4 regions of the Marinicellulosiphila megalodicopiae genome follow, and region 2 is predicted to be linked to each of the others. Evidence: predicted binding sites of a transcription regulator. Region 2 holds the regulator's gene; each other region holds the start of a gene.
What was found. Region 2 encodes PhoB, which activates phosphate uptake and scavenging genes when phosphate is short. Its sites were predicted from a motif close to TGTCATANNNNTGTCANA; they were not measured.
Positions count from the first base shown of each region.

Region 1: TYM08_RS02955 (PA3496 family putative envelope integrity protein) is a predicted target of PhoB. The motif match lies at 1,805-1,822, and genes of this name have one in related genera.
Region 3: TYM08_RS11155 (pilus assembly FimT family protein) is a predicted target of PhoB. The motif match lies at 1,874-1,891, and genes of this name have one in related genera.
Region 4: TYM08_RS00810 (PhoX family protein) is a predicted target of PhoB. The motif match lies at 2,588-2,605, and genes of this name have one in related genera.

Region 1 covers NZ_AP023087.1:714,153-719,456, reverse strand. The annotation lists gene TYM08_RS02965 (hypothetical protein) at 1-984, opposite strand, end outside; gene TYM08_RS02960 (response regulator) at 1,025-1,387, opposite strand; gene TYM08_RS02955 (PA3496 family putative envelope integrity protein) at 1,541-1,726, opposite strand; gene TYM08_RS02950 (DUF2956 domain-containing protein) at 1,921-2,241, shown strand; gene lepB (signal peptidase I) at 2,332-3,054, opposite strand; gene TYM08_RS02940 (ferritin-like domain-containing protein) at 3,187-4,005, shown strand; gene TYM08_RS02935 (hypothetical protein) at 4,011-4,550, shown strand; gene TYM08_RS02930 (hypothetical protein) at 4,605-5,304, opposite strand, start outside.
Region 2 covers NZ_AP023087.1:1,058,354-1,063,657, reverse strand. The annotation lists gene bioB (biotin synthase BioB) at 1-419, opposite strand, end outside; gene TYM08_RS04515 (ComF family protein) at 456-1,157, shown strand; gene TYM08_RS04510 (response regulator) at 1,234-2,130, shown strand; gene TYM08_RS04505 (hypothetical protein) at 2,132-2,275, shown strand; gene phoR (phosphate regulon sensor histidine kinase PhoR) at 2,282-3,580, opposite strand; gene phoB (phosphate regulon transcriptional regulator PhoB) at 3,628-4,323, opposite strand; gene ubiA (4-hydroxybenzoate octaprenyltransferase) at 4,418-5,278, opposite strand; gene TYM08_RS04485 (chorismate--pyruvate lyase family protein) at 5,293-5,304, opposite strand, start outside.
Region 3 covers NZ_AP023087.1:2,596,208-2,601,511, reverse strand. The annotation lists gene TYM08_RS11170 (pilus assembly FimT family protein) at 1-107, opposite strand, end outside; gene TYM08_RS11165 (type IV pilus modification PilV family protein) at 100-609, opposite strand; gene TYM08_RS11160 (pilus assembly FimT family protein) at 602-1,102, opposite strand; gene TYM08_RS11155 (pilus assembly FimT family protein) at 1,114-1,644, opposite strand; gene TYM08_RS11150 (hypothetical protein) at 2,245-2,799, shown strand; gene TYM08_RS11145 (autorepressor SdpR family transcription factor) at 2,936-3,205, shown strand; gene TYM08_RS11140 (SdpI family protein) at 3,202-3,855, shown strand; gene TYM08_RS11135 (hypothetical protein) at 4,178-4,504, shown strand; gene TYM08_RS11130 (recombination-associated protein RdgC) at 4,859-5,304, opposite strand, start outside.
Region 4 covers NZ_AP023087.1:202,203-207,506, reverse strand. The annotation lists gene TYM08_RS00825 (SRPBCC family protein) at 1-722, shown strand, start outside; gene TYM08_RS00820 (manganese efflux pump MntP family protein) at 772-1,311, opposite strand; gene TYM08_RS00815 (L-lactate dehydrogenase) at 1,475-2,428, shown strand; gene TYM08_RS00810 (PhoX family protein) at 2,673-4,709, shown strand; gene TYM08_RS00805 (hypothetical protein) at 4,814-5,304, opposite strand, start outside.

The DNA.
Region 1 (5,304 bases), 340 kb from region 2:
TAACACCCAACTTATATTGGATTGATTGTTTCTTGCATCTATTTGAAATTCACTCACGTTATTCGGCCCAATGGTATCTTGAATTGTCACTTCCAATTCTAACAATGGAGAAAACACCAATGCTGTATTAATATGAGAAATTGAGTATTTATAGTTATTGTGGTTACTAACCTGTCTATCAACAAATACCCCAGCACCTTCAAGGTCTTCAAATATTAAAACATCATCTCGAAATAAAACCGTTTTAAGATAATAATTATTTTCAGGTACCCCCCAAGTGATGTGAGCTTGATTATTTTCAGCTACAATCAGTAATTGCTCAATCACCTCAATAATTGGCTCAGAAACAGTAACCATAAATTTTAAAGATGATTTCGAACGCTCATCGGTTGAATTTAAGCTAAACACCTCATATTCAAGCTCACTACCAATAGGTGGGTTTAGATCCTTCCAAAATGGGCGAGTTGTTTTTGCAATAGAAATATTATTTCTTACAATTTCAAATTGAGAAATCTCTATATCCTCAGGCACATCCCATTCTAAAATAACCTCTGCGTCTTTTATTAAATGTCTTAAATTTAATATAGGCAAAATCGTAGTTTCAATTTGAGTATCAACAGAAACAATTAATTGAGCAATGGGCTGATAACCTTGCTCATTTTTATAAATAAATAATTGATAATAATTAACTTCTTTTGGCCGTGCGGATACATCCACAAAAAAATCATTCACACCTCTATACATTAGCGTTCCATCACTTTCATCTGATGGAAAACTTCCACTTCCTCGTCGGAGCATTACTTGCTGATTAGCTGAACTAAATGACCAACTTAATCGGACTGAGTCTTCATAAATGCGTCCAGAAAAATCCAATACATTCGCATCAAATCCAGAGGCGGATTGGAAATTTTCTAGATTATCAGTTCGATCTGATTGACATGAAACCATTAAAACAAAAACTAATGATAAAAAAGAATATTTCATAATGCCCACTTACAGAGTTAAAGGATTGGATACAACTTAATCAATGCATAACGCTACGTACTTTTTGAATCAAATCTGATGGTGAAAAAGGTTTGACAACCCATCCATTAGCACCTGCGGTGGAGGCTGTTTTTTTTAAATCTTCGGTATCTTCAGTTGAGAGGACTAGAATTGGGACGGTACGATGTTGACTTAATTGACGCACTGCTTTTGTAAATTCAATACCATCCATGATGGGCATATTGATATCGGTTATAATTAAATCAAAATATTCATGCTGCATTTTATCCAAAGCGATTTGAGCATTCTCTGCCTCAGCAACCACAAACCCACCTAAACATAAAGTATGGGAGATCATTTTACGCATGGCTTCATTATCATCTACAGTCAAAATATTAGACATAAATACTCTATAAATTAATACTTTTGTATCAAATAGATTAGTAGTACTCACTCACTTTACAAGAGGGGGTAACAAAAATAAACATTACTTGTTTTATGACAGGCGAAAAAAAAGATGGATAATAATCCATCTTCTTTTAGATAATTTGGTTGTTTAATCTAGCATATCCATTGCATACTCTTCTTTTAGTCTTTGCCTTTCAAGATGCTCTTCAACAGCTCGTCTTGCTGCTAACTTTCTATGATTTCGATCACGTTTTGTTTCACTTACTTCAGCTGGTTTATGCAAACCATTACTTTCAATGTTACTTAGTTCAGCTTGTAATAAATTCATCGACATAACTTGTCTCCGTGTAATGTAAAAATGATAAATTATAAATATCGTGATAACTACTTTGATATTTAGTGTTCAAAAAATTGTCATATAATTTCAACTATCTAAAATAAAGCAAATTTTATGCCTATTTTTTTATTTAATTAAATATTTACTTTTAAAATCAAGGCTTTATCCTACTCCACATAATTGACAATAAGATGACAGACATGAAAAGCTCACCCAACAAATCAAATGAAGATGCCGCAAAAATGGCAAAGTCAATTCAAAAACCAAATCAAACCAAACAACAAACAAAGCTAATCACCCAAGGAATTCAAAAGGGTATCGAGCTTTACAAGAAACAACATAAGGCAAAACTTAGAGAGCAAGACAAAATAAAAAAGAAAGCCAATAAAAACACCAGCGACTCAATAGAGCCAACAATCATCATCAAACAACCCACTATCGCTTGGTTATTGCTGGCGATATCTTGGCTGGGATTTTCTGGTTACATTTTATCCAATACGCTCCTTAATTAACCTTAACTGCGTATCAGTTTGAGTGAACTCCATTTATTTTTATCGTTCTAATACTTGGGCCATTATTAAGAATGGTCCAGATAAACTACATCACTTTTTCCTAACTGCATCTTGATTATTTAAATACAAAGGTACAAACCAACGATCACTTCTAGGTAGATGATAATTTTCATAATCCGCTGAAAAAACAACACTTTTCGCTTTTCCAATAATTTCATTTCTTGGAACTAATTTTAGATTTAATCGAGAGTCATCGCTTAAATGGCGATTATCACCCATAACAAAATAAAAACCTTCAGGCACCCTAAGTGGCTTCATATTTTTCAATGGTGAAATATCTTCTTGATTCACATATAAACGAACAACATATGAACGGTTTTTTCCATTTTGAGTAATATTTGTTTCAAGCAGTTCTTCAAATCCTGCTAATTTATCATAATCGGTCCTTATTAATTGGGCACTTAACACTGATTGATTTATCACTACCCTATTATCTTTTATCCATATTTCATCTCCAGGTATCGCTATGATTCGTTTAATTAAGCGTTTTTTAGCCTGACTGGAATTAATTACAACAATATCAGCGCGCAGAGGGTCCTTAAAATGCACTAATGACCATTTAAAAAAAGGAAATCTTAGATCATAAGCCAGCTTATCAATTAACACTCGATCACCTTCAATTATAGTTGGCATCATCGAAGTACTAGGTACTGGATTCCAATCCATCACACTGGACCTAACTATCAGCATAAGTAAAATTAAAACTAGAAATCCTTTATATTCAAACAATATTTCTTTCAATTTTTTAGTCATAATGACACCTATGTTTTTAACACGCGCAAGGCTACTTTGCTCGATATAAAATGTACACTATTTTCTCAACTATTCCCTTCACTTTTCATGTAAAATCGGCCAATCTCCACCCCTCTAACGCTAGGTCATCAATTGAACTTATTCGAACAAGCTCAAAAAATATTCCTCTGCCAAAATCCAGATGAAAAAATTGCCCTCACACTTGATTGTGCAAACCTTTTTGAACAAAATAAACTAAGTTGGAATGAAGGCTTACCTATCATTGATTATTTAGATCCTGGCAAAGAACCTCAACCATTTATTGTTGCACCAAAAGATCTTAAATCTTATCCATTCAAAAAATTATATGGCAAAGCAAACGCCATTCATGCATTAGCGCATATTGAATTAACTGCAGTCAATTTGGCATGGGATAGTGTTTATCGCTTTAGAGGATTACCTAAAGATTATTATTCAGACTGGGTACAATGTGCCAAAGAAGAAGCCACTCACTTTAAACTTCTTTGTGAATCGCTAAAGATATTAGGCTTTAATTATGGCGACTTTAAAGTACATGGAGAGCTTTGGGCTATGGCAAGAACAACTCGTCATAGTTTATTAGAAAGAATGGGAGTGGTTCATCGGATTTTAGAGGCTCGTGCATTAGACGCAATTCCAATGACGTCACAAAGATTTTCTGACATAGGTGATCGAAAAATGGTCGACACCCTTAACATTATTGGTAATGAGGAAATTGGCCATATTAGTTCATCCACACGATGGTTTAAGCATCAATGTGATTTACAACAAGTTAATAGTGACCAAACATTTATACAATTGGTCAATAAATTCTTAGCCAATCCACCAAAAGGCCCATTTAATCGCGAAGCTCGATTAGCTTCTGGATTCAGTGAATATGAACTTAATGAACTTGATCGAATGGATCGAGAATTCAAGCCCAAACCAAGGTAACCAACATGTTTAAAAATCTACTTATTGTAACGCTTATATTAATATGTACAGCGCAATCATATATTTTATATTCAAATAAAGATAAAGACTGGTTAGTTCAAAGTGTCAAACAAGCAAAACAAGACATTAACAAAGTGATTCACCCAACACCACAGTCAGATGATTCCACTTCTGTAACCACGACTATCTCTAACTCAAATACGATACAAAAACTCGAGCCATCACCCGTTATAATACCCGCAACAACGACTACTTCTTTTGCCTTTGATCATTTAGATAGCATGATTGAATGCGATGCACCAAACAACAAACTTGAGCGAATAATTTGTGCCAATTCAGATTTATTAGATCAAGATAAACGAATGAATTTTGTGTTACAGAAATGGAAAAAATCCACCAAAACATCTGAATTTAATATTCTAAACCAACCTGAATGGTTAAATGAAAGAAATTCTAATTGCATAAAAAATGACATCAAGGACACTCAAGCTTGCATTAAAACCATGACAGAAATAAGAATTCAGGCAATAACAGGGCAGTTATAATTTCAAAGAATTTCATCGATAACAAACCATGAATGGATGCTCAATAATGGTTACTCAATAAATAGGCAGCCATTTTTTAAAAGGACTATTTTCTAATGGCATTTTTTCACCCAGCTTTGCATGGGTATAAGACGGATCAGCAAATACATAATCGTTTAAATTAACATGGAAAGCACTTAAATTTTGCTTAGTTTTTAATTTAACTCCAGTTGAAATATGATTATCATAAAGCACAATCATCATGTAATTCCCTAATATTTTTTCTACCAAATTTTTAAACAATAACACACGCTCTTGAGCCCCCCCTTTTGATTCAAACACAACCTGCTGAACAAACAATTGCTTATTCACATTCCCAGTTTCTTTATTCTCTTTAATTAAAGTCTGCACAAAGTTCAGTAAAAAGTTAATGGTTTTCTGCTCATCTCGAGGATTTATTTTGTCTTTAATTTGCTCATAAATAGATTGAAAAACAATCTCATGTATTTCTTGATTAATGTAATTATCCACTAACAAAATCGGATAGTACTTATAATGTTCAAGAATATCCGCTTGAAATGGTAAATAGATATCGTATTGTGTATTTCCAACTTGATAATTAAATAATTTATGCTGCCACTGCCCGCCTAAGTTTAACTTTGGGTTCATCAATAATTTTAATGGCTCTTTAGAATTTGAATGGGATTTCTCTACCAAATCAATATTTTCCATTGGAGTAATATCATTATTAAAATCCATAATATACCAACGCTTT
Region 2 (5,304 bases):
TTGTCTTCATCTAACATACCCAACGTCATACAGGTTTCCATACCCATGGCTTTTACTTCTTTTACCATTTCGATGACATGAGGCATGTCACGTTGTGTTGGTGAACGCCAAGCAGCACCCATACAAAAACGAGAAGCACCCGATTCACGAGCCGCTTTTGCTTGTTGAATCACTTTACGAATGCCGATTAATTTTTCTTTTTCTAGGCCAGTGTCGTAATGAGCAGATTGTGGACAATATTTACAATCTTCTGGACAAGAACCGGTTTTAATCGACAAAAGTGTACTAACCTGAACTTCATTAGGATCAAAATTTTCACGATGGATTTGGGCCGCTTTAAACATTAAATCGTTAAAAGGTAAGTCGAACAACTCTAGTACTTCTTTTGTTGTCCAGTCATAGCGTAAAGGCGTTGCCATATCTTGATCTCGCAGGTCTAATTTTAAGGAAGCCGTATGATAATTGGTGCACCGCAGGAGTCAAACTTTGCCTTAAATAAAGTTTACCAATGGCTATTTGTTGAGCAAGCTTGCCAGCTTTGTCACATTCCAAGCAAAGAATCTATTTGTACACATTGCTATGAAACGCTGGATTTTAATATTTACGCTTGCCCGCACTGTGCGCACCCAAGTGAAATGGGCGAATTATGCAAAATTTGCGTGAGTCAGGCGTTTTATTTTGATGATGCTTTGGCGCCTTTTTTGTATGAAGGCGAGGTAAAAAATCTCGTTAAACAAATCAAATATTCTGGGGATTTTTACGCGTTACCTACTTTGTGCGAGCCGTTGATTCAACGCATAACCGTTAAACCCGATGCGATTGTGTATGTGCCGTCTCATGAATCTAGGCACCATCAACGAGGGTTCAACCAATCACAAATACTGGCCCAACACATTAGTAAACACTTACATACACCTATTTTTGATTGGATTAATCGAGTAAAATCCACACCGACTTTGGCTCAACACAGCAAAAAACAACGCGCCAAACTATTAAAAGGCGCGTTTCAATGTCACTCACAGGTGCCTGAACATGTGGCCATTGTGGATGATATTTTAACAACTGGCGCAACAGTAAATGAGCTAAGTAAAGTGTTGCGTAAAAAAGGCGCAAAACGCATCAGTATTTGGACATTGGCTCGCGCTGTTGCCCACTGATTTATTCACTCCTAAAAAGTTGCAAGCCTGTTGTTGGTCTATAGTTAATTAAGAATTCTTTTTTATGGGGCACCTGATGGCTCAACTTTCAATATTAATCGTAGATGACGCTAGTTTTATTAGAGACTTGGTTAAACGCAGCTTGCGCCAGCATATTCCTCACGCAAAAGTCGATGAAGCCATTAACGGACGAAAAGCCCAAATTCTTTTACAAAAAAACAAATACGATTTAATTTTATGTGACTGGGAAATGCCGGAGCTAAGTGGTATTGAACTGCTAACCTGGTTGCGTCCATTTGAAATTGAAAAGAACCGCCCTAAAACAGCCTTTATTATGGTTACTAGTCGTGGGGACAAAGAAAACGTAGTTGAAGCTGTAAAATCTGGAGTAACTGATTATATCGGCAAACCTTTTTCAGCGGAGCAGCTATTAACCAAAGTCATTAAAGCTTTAGGTGCTAAAGCCAAGCCACCTGCTGGGCGAAAAACGTCTGGCGACCCTGCCTTATTAGAAGAAGCGGTGAATCCATTATTAGCTAGCGCTGCCCCTAAACAATCCACATCCACCAATCAAAGCTCAAACCTATTAAATAGCAACAGTGCATCCAATCAATTAGTTGAAAAAAACAAACCAAAATCATCTGTGATTGTCGATAAAAAACCCATTGCAACTACAACCATTCGAACAGCATCAACTCAAGCAACGGTTAACATTAGAGACATTAATTTACAACAGGTTCTACTTGAAGTAGATGCCGACACCATCAAACCTCAAATACTTGAACAAGTTGTCATTGACATTCAAATAGGTGAAGGCATTGAAAACGTCGCTCGAATCAACACCTACGTGCATTTAGTTCAGGTAATTGGCACAACTCAAAGTAATCAATTATTAGTTAAACTCAATTATGTGGATGATGATGAAGACAAAATGATGATGCTCACTAAATATATAGCAAGCGTAAGAAGGTAATATGAACAAAATCAGAAATTTAGCCGTAATCAGCTTAAGTCTGTTAACACTAATAATTGCTATTAATGTCACCACTCATGCTCAAAAAATACTGCCTAGCTGCACACAAAACCAATCACAATACAGCATAATGATTGGTTGTTAAAACGTATCATTCATCAAGCTTAGATACTAATCGGTCTTTTGGAAATTCTAAACTAAAGGTGGAGCCTTCTTCGTATATTGATTGAATTTTTAACTTCCCTTGGTGATTTAACATTATGTGTTTCACTATCGCTAACCCCAATCCAGTGCCGCCACTGTCCGAACTTCTTGACTCATCAATTCTATAAAAACGCTCAGTTAAGCGATCAATGTGTCGAGATTGAATGCCAATGCCCTGATCTTTTACTTCAAGTGTTCCATTTTCATTCCATGTAATGAAGATTGTTGTTTTTTCATTACTGTAACGAATGGCATTAAAAACTAAATTCGAAATAGCACTGGTTATTAAAGATTGATCTCCACGAATGCACAGTTCGCTATTTGCTTTAAAAGTAATTTCTTGATTTTTTTCACCACTTAAAACACGTGCATCTTGTATGATCTCAACCATGATATCTGACACATCAATTTGGGACTGCCTTAACTCTGTATTTTGTTCTTCTAATTTTGATAAGGCTAATAAATCTCGAACTAAATTCTCCATGCGATTCGTTTGATTTTGCATTTGAACTAGGGGTTTGTGAAATGTGATTGGCAAATCCTCTTTGTAATCATCAAAGGTTTCTAAATACCCTTTTAAAACGGTAAGCGGAGTGCGCAATTCATGTGACGCGTTGGAAATAAAATCACGTCGAGTTTTTTCTAATTGCTTCATTTTCGAAATGTCACGTAACAACAATAATCGCTCGTCATTACCATATATTGTTTTAGTAATTTGGATATGTTTAGGTGGGTTATGCACAGTTTGAATTAACAATGCACTGCCTGGCTGTTGATCATTTAAAAATAGATGAAATCTAGGCTCACGAATTAAATTGGTAATTAATTGACCACTGTCCACTTTACGCTTGAGGTTTAATAAAGCTTGGGCAGCTGGATTCCACCACAATAATTGATTGTCTTTATTAATAATAACTACCGCATCGGCTAACGCTTCTGTAGATCCTTGTACTCGTTTTAATATGCGTTTGTATCGACCAATATCTTTAGAATGGGCTAATTGTTTAACTTGTAGGTGATCATAAATTTGCCCCCAGGTGCCAAAACTATCTGGTGGCAACGTTTTACTGCCACTTGCCAACCATTTTACTAATTCTAATAAATGATATACATGATAAGTAAGCAAAGAGATAAGAGTCAAAAATAGACATAAATAAGGGGCATCGAAAAACCAGCCGAATACCCAAGATGCAATTATTAGTAAAACAGTTCTAGAAGCCAGTCGGCCTTTAACATTGTGAATCATACTCAATACAGCTTAAAAAGTGCGATTTTAACAGACAAAAGCCGCCGTTAAATAGCGATTTTAGAGGAGAAACGATAGCCCGTTCCACGAACAGTTTGAATCATATTTTGATGCGGCTCACCAATAGCTTTTCGCAAGCGCCTTATATGAACATCAACAGTGCGCTCATCCACATAAACATTACCACCCCAAACTTGATCTAATAATTGTGAACGTGAATAAGCACGCTCACAGTGGCTCATAAAAAAGTGCAGTAATCTAAATTCTGTGGGGCCCATTTCTAATTCGTGTTCTTGTACACTGACACGGTGAGAATGTGGATCCAATATTAAACCATGAAATTCAATAGGCGTGGACTCATCTTCATCAATGGTTCGACGTAATACCGCTTTTAATCGTGCAACCAATTCTCGCGGTGAAAAAGGCTTGGTAATATAATCGTCAGCTCCTGCTTCCAAACCTAAAATTTTATTATCTTCATCGGCTTTTGCTGTCAGCATAATAATTGGAATATTTTTTGTTAAATCATCTCGTTTTAATCGACGCGCCAATTCAATGCCTGAGATATTTGGCATCATCCAATCTAATAATATTAAATCAGGTTGTTTATCAATAATAAGTCCATGCGCTGTTGATGCATCCCCTGCTTCTAACGTGTTATATCCTGCCATTTCTAATGCTGAAGCAATCATCTCACGAATAGCGACTTCATCATCCACAATTAAGATTGAGCGTTGAGACATGTTATTTACTCGATATCTGATGGTTTAAAGTGGCGTATTAGAACCTGTTTATATTACAGTTTTGTGACAGTACGAAGTAATTTTAATGACAGTATCATGTCAGTTTATCGATAAAGATACCGATAAATATACACATCCCAGCCCAAAAATTATGCAAAAATGCATTAAAACACTGCTGTTTTATTCTGTCTTTGGTTAACCATGCTTGATAAATAAAACATCCAGCCATAGCCAACACACCCAAATAATAAAACCAACCTGCCTCTATGTGACCGCCGAGTAATAAAAACGTAATAATTGACAAAACTTGCAACCCAATAATGGCAACGTTATCCATATCTCCAAAAAGAATCGCAGTGGATTTAACCCCTGCTTTTAAATCATCATCTCGATCGACCATGGCATATTGAGTGTCATAAGCTACCGTCCATAATAGATTTGCTGTGTATAAAAGCCAAACCTTACTATCAAGTGATTGTTCCAAAGCTGTAAAAGACATCACAATTGCCCAAGAAAATGCAGCACCCAATACAACCTGTGGATAAAACGTATAACGTTTCATAAAGGGATAAAGTGAAGCTAATCCTACCGCTACAACACTCATACCTATGGTAAATGGATTAGTAAACAACACCAATAAAAAAGCGACAAGAATCATAATACAAAATGTTTGCAGCGCAACTTTACTAGAAATTTCTCCAGTTACTAAAGGGCGCAGTTTGGTTCGACCCACTTTTCCATCTATTTTACGATCCGCAAAATCATTAATGATGCAACCTGCGCTTCGCATTATCACAACGCCCGATACAAATATAAATAACGTTGATAATGGCGGTAAACCATCAGCGGCTATCCATAACGCCCATAGCGTTGGCCAAAGTAAAAGTAAAATTCCAATGGGTTTATTTAAGCGAGTTAACCGTACAAGAGCGAAAAAAGTAGTGGATGTCATCATTTTATTTAATCTTTTTATTTTTGGTT
Region 3 (5,304 bases), 1.5 Mb from region 2:
AGAATTGGGGTTATAACCACAGCTAAAATTGACATTAAAGTAATGACCATGATTAATTCAATCAATGTAAACCCATTTAAATTGGTTTTGGATTTAATATTAATCATTATTTGCTCGATATACATTCAGTTGTACAGATTGATTGTCAGCAGATGTGACGTTTACTGTTATAAGGGCTGAATCATTTGCTGTGCCTAATAACCCTTCTAAATCGACGCTTGCATCTGCTGTTATTGATACGGTGACTTGATAATTAGCTAAAGACGCAATTGCAGTATTATTTAAATTTCTAACCACGGTGTCAGGTAAACTTTGGTAGTCACAAATATCATCAAAACGCGCTCTGCTTGAGCGACTTGAATCAGTTGGCATGGATACACCGCACCAAGAGTTAGTAGTTGGATCTAAAAAGGCTTTAGACTGAATTTCTTCTAAGTAAGATTGCGCAATACTTAAACTCTGTGCTCTTAGCATTGGATCGGCATTTGATTTTGAAATGGAGGCCATGGCTTCAAACATGGCAACGATCATAATTGAAAGAATCACCATACTAATTACTAGTTCAATAAGTGTTACGCCAATTTGATTATGGATATTTTTGTTATTCATAAATCAATCCCGTTTGTCCTTCTAAATATAAGGTTTGATTCAAACCTAGTGCGCTAGAAAAATTAATAGGGTGGGCTACCAATAAAACATCACTTGTATTTGTTATAGTAAAATTTGAATGAAAAATAATTTCTAAAGGATTACTTGTGATAACCACCCCAACTGAATTGCTATTTTGTAAGGCGGTGGATTGGTCTTGCAAAGTTAATGTTTGAGTAAAATTGGTAGAGCAAGCAGGATCAATTGTGATCTGATAACTATTGACAGTTAAAGTTAATTTAACTGGGCAACCGCTGGTTTTTGATTTTTTTGCAGCAAATTTAATGGCACTGATGGTTTCATCTACAAAATATCGTTGATCATATATTGCTGTGTTTGGAAATTTACTAATAGTGACTGCGCTTAAAATGGATAACACCAAAATGACCATAATTAATTCAATTAATGTAAAGCCATTTTGATGTTGCTGCACGAAGCGAAAGTTAAGCAGCATAAGTCACTCAATTATTGCATGGTCACAGATGAACATGTGTCGGCAGCATTTAACGTACCGCTACTATCTACGTCCGTCCATACCCCCATTATGGTTATGCTTGATGCACCACCAGATGCAGCTTCAGTATATGCAAAACAATTATCACCAGTTACTGCACCGCTTACTGTAATTGCTACAACATCAGGCGATGCTGAATCAGCATAAACGGCATAATCGCCACCAGCACCTGAAGAAATACCTGCAATGGTTAAAATGGTAGCGGTTGTTGGATAACCATTACTTAGGGCGTAAGCTGTGCCTTCCAATGTGACCGTTGTGGGACTATTTGTTGCAAGGGATGCAGAATGGGCAATCGCATTACCAGAGGATACGGATGCCCGTGCGCCATCTAAAATTGCATCTTTTGCACTGTCGCCCAAATCGGCAAATTTGGGAATTGCAAAGGCAGATAAAATTCCAAGAATTACAATCACCATAATAAGTTCTATTAAAGTGAAACCTTTTTGTGTGTACATGTGTGATATTGAAAGTTGAGACATCTAATCGCTCCGTTAACTTTATTGTAAGTTTGATTACTTCATTTTTCAGATTAGCTTAAAAATCACATTTAAAAAGTGGCTTTGTTTAATGAAAATATTTTATATCCCATTAAACTATTTAGGTTCTGATAAAAAAATCAAAAAATTGTCGGTTAATAATGTTGTCGTACTTCACACATTACAAAGTCATTCTAAATGTCACAAAAAATTACAATAAATAGAATTAAAAAGTTACATTTTATTGAAAAAAGAATGTTTTCTGACGCAAAAATACAATGCATCAGTGGAATCAAGGGGTTCAATGATTTAATTAAAGTAAGTAGGTGTAAATCAGTGTAATGATATTTTTTAGCTCAACTAAACTGTAAAGAAATGTTAGTTACTTTTTTGACACAATGAATTTTATTAATCCCTTTGCAACCCAAATAGATAGTGGTCTTGGTAGGTTATAAATACAAAAGCGCCAATTTTTTTTTAGACTTTTGTACTATGTAAAATGCATTGAGTGGCATTTGTGGAAGTAAAAAAATTAGGTAATAATCCGCTCAACTTAATCAACGGGCTATTGCCCCATTCTTGAAAAGAAAGGTGTATTTTAAGATGAACATTATAAAACCAATTATCGCAACGTTAGCATTCTCATTATTGACTCATGCAGCAATAGCAAAACAACCAACCATTAACTTAGAAAACTGGTCAGTAGACTTTGAAGTAAAAGATACAAACTTTTATAATCATAATGCACAATTTTTAGATGCCACCATGGAAGAGCATATGGTAGGTAATTTTTATAGAGGCTTTACTGTTGCATTAGCAACTAACGCAGGTAAAGAAAGACTTTATAAAGAAGATCCACAAAATTTTGATGTGTATTTAATGCCATATGTGGCCTATCAATTAAATACAAAACAATCCGGTAAATTAAGCGCCTCAGCTACGATGTTAATGGGTACAGCTTTAAATTGGGCAGAAGGTAAGCGAATTGATCGACCAGTTAATTGTGAATGCACAATGTTAGTTTTAGAACCAAGTGTTCAATTTAACTACCACTTAGCAGCAAATCAACTGATCTCTCTAAATTATTCGCAAAGTAATTTAAATCTTTCTGACAAAATGTATCAAACCGTCGGATTAGAATTTAGTTTAGATTTATAAAAAGTATTTAAAACAAAGCTCTCCACGTTTTGATAAAGTAGCCGATTGGCTGCTTTTTTTTTGCATTAAAAAAAGTTTGCATTTAACCAAAAGGTTAACTAGAATTGTTTTACCTTTTGGTTAAATGAATTTAACAATGAATCAAGTTTACAAAGCACTGGGTGACCCAACAAGAAGAGAAATTTTGCGATTGTTGCGTGAACATGATTTATGCGCAGGGGATTTAGCCTCGCATTTTGACTTAAGTAAGCCTGCACTTTCAAAACATTTTGCCATTTTAAAAAAAGCCGATTTAGTGACTGACTATAAAAAGGGCAATTATAATTTTTATCGATTAAATGTATCGGTATTAGAAGAATCATTAATGCAATTAATGCACGTATTTAATTTGGGAGCGAAAAAATGAACATGAATGAATTTTTTTTAAACGGCTTTGGTCGTTTGTATTTAAAGCTAATCGGTTTGTCGTTTATGATTTTTATCTGCGCTGGTATTTCAATTGATGTGAATCACTTGCCTATACATTGGAATTTGGCCGGCGAGCCAGATCAATTTGCTAATAAATGGATAGCGTTAGCGGTGTTTCCATTCATACTCATCATATTGATTTTAGTGATGATGTTTGTGGCTAAGCTTGAATCTAGAAAAGAAAATTTAAAACAATCTAAAAAAGCACTCAGTTATGTAGTGGGGGCCATAGCTTTATTGTTAGTGGTGTTACAAATTATTTCTATATTGGCTGGATTGGATGTGATTCAAAGTCTGGGGCATTGGGTAGTAGCAGGATTGTCTTTTGTGTTTTTAATTATGGGTAATTTTATGGGAAAAATACAATCCAATCATTCGTTTGGTATAAGAACAAAAGCGACATTGTCCGATGAAAACGTTTGGCGAAAAACACACCGCTTGGCAGGGTTTCTTTTTGTGTTTGCAGCGGTAATGGGATTAAGTGCATTGTTTTGGATTGATGCTTCTTTACTATGGATGATCATAGTTGGGTTTGTTTTAGCAGCGATTGTGCCTGCGGTTTATTCTCGATTGATAGCTGCTTCATAAATAGCTGCTTTATAAATAGTTGCTTTATAAATAGTTGCTTCATAAATAAATGGTTAAGTTAATGCGCTTTGGTTTCGCAAAAAAATATGACTGGATTTAAATGTTCGATCATATTGAGTTCGAGGGTAACTTGGTTTTAAAAAGCTAAAATTAATTTTTAATGAGCCTGTTCAGTGAGAGTCAAATTGTGAGAAGTATTCTACTTGTTATTTTGGGATGTAAAGTGAAAATGTATTACCTGTGGTTGATCAGCTTTATGCTGCTAATCCCAATATCTAAAAGCACAGAGATAAATTCAAATAAAAGTCCAGAGGCAGTATTGATGAAAAGCGAACAGATATCATTAGGAAATAACTCAAGTATTATTGTGTTTGAGAGTCTTACAATTAAAGTGACCGATATCGTATTTGAAAGTATTGAAGCGGATCCGTTTGACTCAGAGGCTTATCCAGCTGGAAGTGGTGTGACTGTCTATTTATCTGCAATTTATGCAGGTGAATCAACAGAATTTATTTTTACAAAACTTAGTGATCCTTATGATAGTGAAATAATATTTAAGTGGGAAGCGTTTGAGGTGGAGTTAGTGGAGGTTTCAAGCGCGGGTACTTCATTTGTTATATTAGTTGTTAGTAGGTTGGAGAGAGTTTGAATAGTGAAATATTCAAATTTGATTGTTTCGTACGTTATGAATTTTTAGACATACTTAGTTTTTTTGAACTTTCTCAGAATTGAGCATTATCTTAAAAATATACATTGTTTAGGCAGTAGTGTTGAATAGCAATCAATTTCAGTTGTAAAAATCAGGTTTAAATTTTTAGTGAAATAAGGAAAGGCACACGTGCAAAACTTTCTTTTTACAGCTTTTCAAAATCAAAGTGGATGGGGAACTCTTTAATGTGTTTTTTTTGGTACGACTCTAATAGAGATGCTTAATAGTACGTGCAGTAATACCAATTAAAAAGCAAAAGCCATAATTCAGCTCTTGCTTTTAAAAATTTAAAAATCAAATCCCAGGGGCAACCTGAAACAACTCTTCAATCTTTGCTACGATATTCAATACTTCTTTGCTGTGTAATATACAATCCGCATCAAATTGCGCATCTTCATCTTCTGATTGCTCAGACTGTAATAACTCATCACCATATTTAATACGGCCAATGGTGGCGTTTTCTTTGATTGAAAATTCAATCTTTTCTTCAAAGTTGACACGTAATTGTGAAATCAATAACCCTTCTGCTACGTATTCTTCAATTTGTTTGCTGTGTAATGGCAGGTGTTTTAGTTTGAGTTTTGATTGGGTGTCACTTGAAGAGGTTAATTCAAAATCCTCTAATAATTCAAAACCTACTGGGGTTTCATCTAACCATGATGTTAATTTACTTTTGATGTCTAACACGTTTTGCCAAGGTGTAACGGCAAGGCTGCCTAATGCATCTCGCAACATGGCTG
Region 4 (5,304 bases), 860 kb from region 2:
CCAATATTGTTGAAAATAAACGCATAGATTATGATTTGGAATTCTTAAAACCCTGGAAAAGCAGCAGTAAAACAAGCTTTGATTTCAAACAAATAGAAGGTCAGTGTCATATTACTTGGGCAATGGACAGCTCATTACCATTTTTTATGTTTTGGATGAAAAACATGATGATCGCACTGATCGGCAACGATTATATTCGTGGGTTGACTATGCTTAAAGAATTAGCTGAAAACAAAACAGTGCATTCATCTATTGAGATACAAGAAAATATCAAAGTACCCGCTATGTATTATATTGGTATTGAAAAACAATGTGATGTGAAAGATATCGGCCAAGTGATGTCAGAAGATTTTGATACATTGCACGGAATGATCGAGTCTAAATCCATTCCCCAGCCTTCCAAAGTCATTGCTATTTATAAAAAATTCGACTTAGCCAAAGGGCGTTGTCATTTTATAAGTGCTTTAGCTTTTGACGAATATATAGCATTTAGTGACCCAAAATTTACGCAAGGCACCATTGCTACTCATCAAGCATTTGCTATTAAACACACTGGGGATTACAAATTTGTTGGTAATGCATGGGCCACAGCAATGGGAATGTTACGCTATAAAAAAATTAAACAATTTAAAAAAATACACCCTTATGAAGTTTATGTTAATAGCCCAAAAGATACCGAAGCGAAAGATTTAATGACTAATATTTGTTTCCCTATCAAATAAATTACTTCAGACTGTTTAGGTTATTCTTAAAATTGAATAATCTAAACAGCTAAAATAATAAAATTTTAAACCCAATTAAAATCAATACCACGCCACCTAATAATTCCGCTTTACTTTCAAGCCAAGTACCACTTACCTTACCCACAATCACACCTAGCGCACTAAATAAAAAAGTAATGACACCTATAATCAAACAAGCCAAAAACGGATTGATGGCCATTAATGTCAGCGAGAACCCAGCGGCCATGGCATCGATGCTTGTTGCTATGGCTAAAGTGAGCATCACTTTGTGGGTAATATTAGATAAATCTTCTTCAATGCCTTCTGCAAACGATTCATAAATCATTTTTGCGCCAATTAACATCAATAAAAACCAAGCCACCCAAGGTGCAAAAGATTCGATCCAACCAAACACACCACGACCACCTAAATAACCAAGTAATGGCATAACACCTTGAAATATACCAAAATACGTGGCGGCCATTAATGCCATAACCTTTAGAGGTTTATGCTGCTTAGAGCCTAATCCAATGGAAACTGCAAACGCATCCATGCTTAACGCTAATGCCAATATTAAAATCTCAAACATTTTGTCTACCTTAATTATCACTAAATTTTGCGCGTAAATCATACCAACAACCTACATTGATTACCTCTACATTAATCAATGAAAACCTATCACTTGTTGGTATAGTGCAAACCAAAATACAAGCCTAAAATAATCAACATTACTAATTTATGAGGACAAAACCATGCCACACAATCCATGGCAACAACGTAAAATCGTCATCGTCGGCGCAGGCAGTGTTGGCGCAACCTTCGCTTTTGCATTAGCTCAAACTGGCGATTTTGAAGAAATTGTAATCGTCGACAGCAATCAAGCATTAAGTGAAGGACAGGTATTAGATTTAGCTCAAGGCTTTTGTTTTATGCCAACCACAAAAATGCGTGCAGGTGGCATTGAGGATTATGCCGATGCCGATGTCATTGTCATTACCGCAGGCTCAAAACAACGCCCAGACGAAAGCCGTTTAAACTTATTAAAACGTAATCAAAAAATTATGTGCAGCATTGCAGATGACATAAAAAGCCAAGATCCAAAAGGCGTTATTTTGGTTGTCTCAAATCCTGTGGATATTTTAACCAAAGTGGTATTAGAGCGAACCGGCCTACCTGCTAACCGAGTATTTGGGTCAGGTACTGTTTTAGACTCAGCACGATTACGTTATTACTTAGCAGATCGCATGAAAGTAGACATTCATAACGTTCATGCTTATGTACTTGGTGAGCACGGTGATTCAGAATTTACAGCCTGGTCCATTGCAAGTATTGGCTGTATTGATATTGATCAATATTCATTAACCGAGCCTTTAACACAAGCCGAAAAAGCAAGCATCACCGAAAACGTACAACGCTCTGCTTATAAAATTATCGAAGCTAAAGGCTCTACCTATTTTGCAATTGGTATGGCCCTAGTAAAAATTGTGAGCGCTATAATCAAAGACAAAAAATCACTACTTACTGTTTCGCGATTAATTACAGGACAACATGGAATAGACGATGTGTGTATTTCATTACCCTGTATAGTGTCAAAAGATGGTGCGCAGTTGATGCCTAATATTCATTTGTCAACTGAAGAACAACAACAACTTGTGGAAAGTGCAAATATTTTAAAAGAGCAATACGCCACTTTACAAGTTGAATGATATAAAACTTAGAACTATCTTTAGGGAGCATTGCTCCCTTTTTTTATGGATGTAAAACACAGTGTGATAAAATTTTGTAGCACTAAAAATGGATACCTTCATTTTATATTTAATGTCTAATAATTCTGAATACAAATATTCATATAAATCACATATTAGTGTCACATGTTTGTCATACTAAAAATTTAGTTTGTCCCACGATAATTATTCGCCCAATATCTTAATCAAAATTCGGAGTGACAACATGAGTAAAGAAACATTTGACCCTACAATTTATAATAAAAGCGGTAATACAGAATTTGCAAAAGTTTTAGAAACCCATGTGAATCGCCGTAAAGTTTTAAAAGGTGGCGCCGCTATGGGTGGCATGTCAGCACTAGGATTAGGACTGGCTTCTTGCGCAAGTAAAGACGATGACGAACAAACACCAGAAGAAAACGCATCATTAAAATTAGGATTTGAATCCATTGCTGGCTCAAAAACAGATGCCGTTGTGGTTCCACAAGGATACAGCGCGCAAGTATTAGCCCCTTGGGGAGAAGCATTAAATGATAATGCTTCAGTGTTTGATGCTAACAATCAAATGAGCGCACTTGATCAAGAAAATGCAATGGGTCAAAACCACGACGGCATGCATTTTTTTCCTTTAAATGATTCATCAACCGATGGCATTTTATGCATCAATCATGAATATTTAAATGTCGACGCATTATATGCAAACCAAACCACTGGCGAAAAACCATTAGTAACAGAAATTGCAGAGTATGTTGATGCAACTCGCTTAGAAATAAACGCGCATGGCGTATCGGTTGTTCGTGTGAAGTTAATGGACGGAAAATGGAATGTTGTAAAAAATGATGAGCACAATCGTCGCTTTACAGGTTTAACTGAATTTGATGTAACGGGTCCTGTTACTGCAGAATTATTAAGAACAAAATTTTCACAAGGGCAAGCTATTGCTCGCGGCACATTTAATAACTGCGGTAACGGCACGACACCTTGGGGCACGTATTTAACTTGTGAAGAAAACTGGCCCGGTTATTTTGTTAAAACAAGCGGCCGAAATACAGCAGATGATCGTATAGGAATAGCTAATGATGAAACACGTTACGGCTGGGAATTTGCAGCAGGGTTAGCAGGTGAATTACAAGATGAATTCACCCGTTTTGATGGATCAACAATTGGCGCAACTGCAAATGATGACTACCGTAATGAAGTAAATGGACACGGATATATTGTAGAAATTGATCCGTATAATCCAAATTCTCGTGGACAAAAAAGAACCGCCCTTGGTCGTTTTAGACATGAAGGTTGCACCTTTGGAAAATTAACAGAAGGCAAACCGGTTGTATTTTATTCTGGACACGACTCTCGTTTTGAATATGTCTATAAATTTGTTTCAGCAAAAAACTGGAGTGCCGCAGATGCCGACCCAACAGACCGTTTAGCTACTGGTGCATCATATATGGACGAAGGGACGCTGTATGTTGCTCAATTTAATATTAATGGACATGCAAAATGGCTGGCACTTGAATTAGCCAGCATCGATAAAAACGGCAATCTATTATCAGATTCATTTGCAAGTTTGGCAAAAATCATTTTAAACACAGCAGGCGCAGCAGATTTATTAGGTGCTACTCCAATGGATCGTCCAGAGTGGGGCGCAGTTGATCCAGTAACAGGTACTGTTTATATGACAATGACAAATAACACAAGACGCACATTAGATGTTGGAACTAACTACGCAAACCCGCGTTTAGATAATAAATTTGGCCATATTATTCGTTGGGACGAAAGTGAAAACCAAGTTGATTTTTCATGGGATATTTTTGTATTCGGCAGCCCTGAAACAAGTGATTACAATATTTCTGATTTGTCAGCACTGAATCAATTTGCAAGCCCAGATGGTTTGGCATTTGATGCTCGTGGAATTTTATGGGTGCAAACCGATAACAGTGCAGGCGAAGTAACCAGTTATACCAATGACCAAATGTTAGCAGTCATTCCATCTGCCTTAGTAGATGAAGATGGAAAAATGCAAAACATAAATGCTGACAATCAAACAAATTTAAAACGTTTTTTTGTAGGGCCTAATGGTTGTGAGGTAACAGGTATTGCAATGTCACCAGATAACACAACGATGTTTGTGAATATTCAGCACCCAGGTAACTGGCCAAATCCAGAAAATACAGATGCCACAAGTGCGCCTGGAAATACTGTTTTGGCAAGATCATCCACCGTTGTGATCCGTAAAGATGATGGCGGAAAAATTGGAGAATAAGGTTTTATTCTTATAATTAAAACGCGCTTAATTGCGCGTTTTTTATTTTTATACAACCATTATTATTGACAATAAGTTTTTAAATCCATTTAGTTTTCCATTTATTATGAATTTTTTAACATCCTTTCTTTGCTAACAGATAAATACCATTTCAGCCCAACATTGTAAGTCACAAAAAAAGATACGATACAAGCAATTAGCAATAGATACAAAACAGCAGAAAATTCAAAATAATAAAACCCAACATTAATGGAAACTATCAGCGAAAAAATAAACATAACAAATATAAATGATAAGATACTGCTATTAGTGTGATTATGAAATAACAAAAGAGGAAGCAGCCCAACGAAGAAGGTTAGATTAAAAATCATCACAGAAAAATAAAATTCATAATCGATAACTAAATCAAAACTAATGACAAAAATCATCACTAAAGTAATAATAATTAGAATGTTCACCATAATATTAACTTTTAAATACTTAATAATAGAATGACTTAAGCTACTATTAGGATAAAGGTGGTACACAGGTTTTAAATATTTAATAAACATAAGTGTTTTTTGATGAATTGAAATTAAGCTTAGAATGAATAAGA